2 regions of the Stenotrophomonas sp. FBCC-B152 genome follow, and region 1 is predicted to be linked to the other one. Evidence: predicted binding sites of a transcription regulator. Region 1 holds the regulator's gene; the other holds the start of a gene.
What was found. Region 1 encodes FliA, which starts transcription of late flagellar genes. Its sites were predicted from a motif close to TAAAGTTTNNCNNNCNNNGGCCGATAA; they were not measured.
Positions count from the first base shown of each region.

Region 2: the regulator FliA is predicted to act here: its motif matches at 939-965, upstream of NMB40_RS12620 (HDOD domain-containing protein).

Region 1 covers NZ_CP101442.1:1,499,370-1,501,758, forward strand. Annotated here, with positions in the region: gene NMB40_RS07165 (protein phosphatase CheZ) at 1-352, opposite strand, end outside; gene cheY (chemotaxis response regulator CheY) at 352-744, opposite strand; gene NMB40_RS07175 (RNA polymerase sigma factor FliA) at 761-1,507, opposite strand; gene NMB40_RS07180 (MinD/ParA family ATP-binding protein) at 1,504-2,389, opposite strand, start outside; gene NMB40_RS07185 (AAA family ATPase) at 2,378-2,389, opposite strand, start outside.
Region 2 covers NZ_CP101442.1:2,703,097-2,705,485, reverse strand. Annotated here, with positions in the region: gene NMB40_RS12625 (Glu/Leu/Phe/Val dehydrogenase dimerization domain-containing protein) at 1-770, opposite strand, end outside; gene NMB40_RS12620 (HDOD domain-containing protein) at 1,064-2,167, shown strand; gene NMB40_RS12615 (phospholipase D family protein) at 2,245-2,389, opposite strand, start outside.

The DNA.
Region 1 (2,389 bases):
GGTCCTGGTCCGGGCTCAGCCCGTTGGCGCGCAGCTGCTCGGTGAGCGCGCGGCATTCCTCGGCCAGGTCCAGGGTGCGGTGGGTGGCCTGTTCGGTCATCGCCACCACGTGGTCCAGGCGCGCGCAGGCATCGTCCAGCTCGCCGGCTTCGCTGGGCAGGGTGGGCAGTTCGCCCAGCGCCTGGCCCAGCTCGCGGGCGAGCCGGTTCAGCCCGGCCATCATCGGCTGGGTGCGCAGCGCGGCCAGGGCGTCGATTTCCCGGCGCCAACCGGCTTCGTCACCGCTTTCCAGCGCGGCCAGGGCATCCTGCAGGCGCTGCACCAGCGCCGATTTGTCGCGAAGGGTTTCCATCAGGCGCTGGCCGCCAGGCGCTCGAAGATCTTGCCGAGCTTCTCTTCCAGGGTCGCAGCCGTGAACGGCTTGATGATGTAGCCGTTCACGCCGGACTGGGCGGCTTCGATGATCTGCTCACGCTTGGCTTCTGCGGTGACCATCAGCACAGGCAGGGTCTTGAGCTTGGCGTCGGCGCGGATCGCCTTGAGCAGGTCGATACCGGTCATGACCGGCATGTTCCAGTCGGTGACCACGAAATCGAACGGCTGGCTCTGCAGCAGGGCCAGCGCGGCATGCCCGTCCTCGGCTTCGGCCGTATTGGTGAAGCCCAGATCGCCCAGCAGGTTCTTGACGATACGACGCATGGTCGAGAAGTCGTCGACGATCAGGATACGCATGTTCTTGTTCAAAGCACTTTCCTCGGTATCAAGTGTTCTCGAGGCCGGCGTCGGCCGCCTCGAAGATCTTCAGTCGGCCACGCAGGCGCAGCACTGCCTGGCCATGGATCTGGCAGACGCGCGACTCGCTGACGCCGAGCACCGCGCCGATCTCTTTCAGGTTCAGTTCCTGCTCGTAGTACAGCGACAGCACCAGCTGTTCGCGTTCGGGCAGCAGGCCGATCGCATTGCCCAGTTCGCGGCCGAACTCACCGCGCTCCAGCACCTGCTGCGGGGTCGGGCCGCCCTGGGCGACGGTATCCAGCTCGCCCTGGTCTTCGATCCGCGATTCCAGGCTCAGCACCTGGCCACGCGCGGCGTCTTCCATCAGGCGCAGGTAATCGGGCAGCGGCATGTCCATCGCGGCGGCCACTTCGGTGGCGCTGGCGGCACGGCCGGTGCTCTGCTCCAGCCGGCGGATGGTAGAGGCGGCGTCACGGGCACGGCGGTGCACCGAACGCGGCACCCAGTCGCCCCGGCGGATCTCGTCGATCATCGAGCCGCGGATGCGGATCGAAGCATAGGTTTCGAACGAGGCGCCCTGGTCGGCGTCGTAGCTGCGCGAGGCCTCGATCAGGCCCATCATGCCGGCCTGGATCAGGTCGTCGACTTCAACGCTGGCCGGCAGGCGTGCGGCCAGGTGGTGGGCGATGCGCCGGACCAGGTCCGAGTGCTGGGCAATGCACTCGTTGGCTGCGGCGCGCTGCACCTCTTTGTATTGTGCGGCGCCTTTCATGCGGTCACCCCGCGTTGCTTGAGGATGCGTTCCAGGAAGAATTCAACGCCGCCGCGCGGCTCGGTCGGGGCCTGCCAGCGCGCGGTGCGGCGGGCGATCTCGGCGATCGCCTGCGCCGACGGGCTGGACGGGTAGGCCTTCACCACCGGCTGCTGGCGCTGCACCGACAGGCGCAGCCAGTCGTCCTGCGGCACGCAGCCCAGGTAGTTCAGCGAGACATCGGCCAGGAACTTGTCGCAGACCCGGCTCAGCTTTTCATACAGCACGCGGCCTTCGTTGGGGTCGCGCACCATGTTGGCCACCACCTGGATGCGGTCCACGCCACGTTCGCGCGAGAGCACCTTGATCAGGGCATAGGCGTCGGTGATCGAGGCCGGCTCGTCGCAGACCACCACCACGGTGTCCTGGGCGGCCTGGCAGAAGGTGAGCACGCCGTCGGTGATGCCGGCGGCGGTGTCGACCACCATGAAGTCCAGGTCGCGTTCCAGTTCGGAGAACACGTTGACCAGGCCCACGTGTTCGGCCGGCTGCAGTTCGGCCATGTGGCGGCGGCCGGACGCGGCCGGCACCACCAGCACGCCGCCGGGGCCTTCCAGGATCACTTCATCCAGCGTGCAGCGCCCGGCGACCAGGTCGGCCAGGGTCAGCTTGGGCTGCAGGCCCAGGATCACATCGATGTTGGCCAGGCCCAGGTCGGCATCCAGCAGCAGCGTGCGCTTGCCCATGTCGGCCAGCGCCACGGCCAGGTTGGCCGACACGTTGGTCTTGCCCACGCCGCCCTTGCCGCCGGTGACGGCGATGGTGCGGACCGGGCCCAGCGGCTGGCTGCGGGTGGCCGACAACGGGAAGGTCCTGGTCAGGTTTTCATACTCACGCGACGGC
Region 2 (2,389 bases), 1.2 Mb from region 1:
CCGCAGACGATTCTGCACTTCAGGCGCGGCAGGGTCTGCGGGTTGATCGCCCCTTCCAGCGCGCACGGCGCGAACACATCGGCGTTCACGTCGTAGATGTCGTCGGGCTTGACCGCCTCGGCGCCGTACTCGGTCACCGCACGCTCCACCAGCGCAGGGTCCAGGTCGGTGACGAACAGCTTGGCGCCGCGATCCCGCAGCAGCTTGACCAGTTCCATGCCGATATGGCCCAGGCCCTGCACCGCGATGCTGACCTTGCCCACTTCCTCGTGGCCGAGCTTGTGCTGCATGGCCGCCATCAGCGCCTGCAGCGCGCCGTAGGCGGTGAACGGGGCCGGGTCGCCCGAGCCCCCGTGGACCTGGTGCACGCCGGTGACGTACTCGCTTTCCAGGTAGATGTTTTCCATGTCATTGACGTCGGTACCAACGTCCTCGGCGGTGATGTAACGCCCGCCGAGCGAATCCACGTAGCGACCGAACGCGCGGAACAGCACCTCGGTCTTGTCCCTGCGCGGGTCGCCGATGATCACCGCCTTGCCACCCCCGACATTCAAGCCCGCCAGTGCGTTCTTGTAGGTCATCGTGCGGCTGAGCCGCAGCGCGTCTGCCAGTGCGTCGTCCGTGCTGGCGTAGGGCCGCATGCGCACGCCGCCCAGCGCCGGGCCCAGCGTGGTGTTGTGGATGGCGATGATGGCCCTCAGACCGGCATCGCGGCTGTGGCAGAACACCACCTGTTCATGACCGGACGTTTCGAGGGTTTCAAATAACATGGTGACTCCGATGGTGCGAACGGCGGCAAACGCCGGCGAACGTACCAGCAAAAGGTGGGGTGTAAAACAAAAAAAGCGACGTCGTCGGTTGGGCAGGACGGGTCGCGCGGCGCCATTCTAGTGCATTCCGTCGGACGGTGTTGTCAGCGCCGGATGACCATCGCGCGCTAAAGTTGCCCGGTTCCGGGCCGATGCCGTGGCAACGGTGCGCAGTACCGGCAAGCCAGGACGGAACACGTGGGTGCAGTGGCGACAATTCGGGTGCGGTGCCGCACCGGCAGGGGCGCGGCCCGATGATGACGATCCTGGCGGGGGCGGCCGGCGTGCTGGTCGTGGCATTCCTGGGCTGGGGGCTGTATCGCCGCCCGGCAGGGGCGGGGGCGGCTCCGGTGCCGGAGGGCACCCGCAGCCGAAGCCGCGCGCAGCCGCAGCCACCTGCTTTGACGGAGCCCTCCGGCGCCGAGGCCGGTGAGGTGCTGCAGGCCGGCCTGCACGCGCTGGCGCTGATGCCGGGCATTGGCAGCGCGCAGGCCACCGGCGCGCAGGACGCGACCCTGCTGGCAGCGGTGGCGGCCGCGCTGGAGGCGCAGGACTGGTCGGCCCGGCACCTCCCGCGCCGGCCGCAGCTGCTGCCGCAGCTGATCCAGACCGTGAACGACAGCGACGCGTCGGCACGCAGCATGGCCTCGATCATCGGCCAGGACGCGGTGCTGACCGGCAACCTGCTGCGCATCGCCAACAGCCCGGTCTACCGGCTGCAGGCCAAGCCGGTGGACAGCCTGCAGCGTGCGGTCACGCTGGTGGGTACCGAGGGCATCCGCCAGATCATCAGCGCGGTGCTGGTGCAGCCGGTCATGCAACTGCACAGCGACGCCTTTCCGCAGTTCGGCACCGTGGTCTGGGAGCACGCGCTGCTGGCTTCACGGGCTGCGGCCGATCACGCCCGCCTGGTCACCCATGAGGACGGCTTCGCCGCGCAGTGGATGGGGCTCACCCAGGGCCTGGGCGCGGCCCTGGTGATGCGGCACCTGCTGGATGTTGCCCGTGAGCAGGGCGTGCCACCGTCACCGCAGCTGGCCAGCACCCTGCTGGATGCCTGGACCCTGCCGGTGGCCAGCCGCATCGCGGCGGCCTGGGAGCTGCCGCCGTCGGTGCACCAGGCGCTGCTGCGCGACGCCGATGCGACGGGCGGCGGGCTGGCCGCCAGCCTTCGCTTCGCGCGCGCCGGCGCGTCGGCCAGCCTGCTGTGCCGGCATGGCCGGATCAGCCAGGCCCAGGCGCTGGCGCTGCTGGAGCAGCTGCAGGGAACCCCGGCGCATGCATTGCAGTGGATCTGGCGCCGCCTGCACGGTCGCGCGGTAGAAACGCTGGACGCGGACGAATCAGCCGAAGCGTAGAGCCACGCCCTGCGTGGCTGCTCGTAGAGCCACGCCCTGCGTGGCTGCTCGTAGAGCCACGCCCTGCGTGGCTGCTCCTAAAGCTGGGATTCGAGGGGCAACCAGCTGATCACACGCGCGCTCGCACGCTGCCAGAACGACGTATCGGGCTCTTTGTCCAGCAGCGCAGGAGGCTGTTCGGCCCGATCCAGCCAGCGCACCTGGTCATCGGCATCCAGCGTC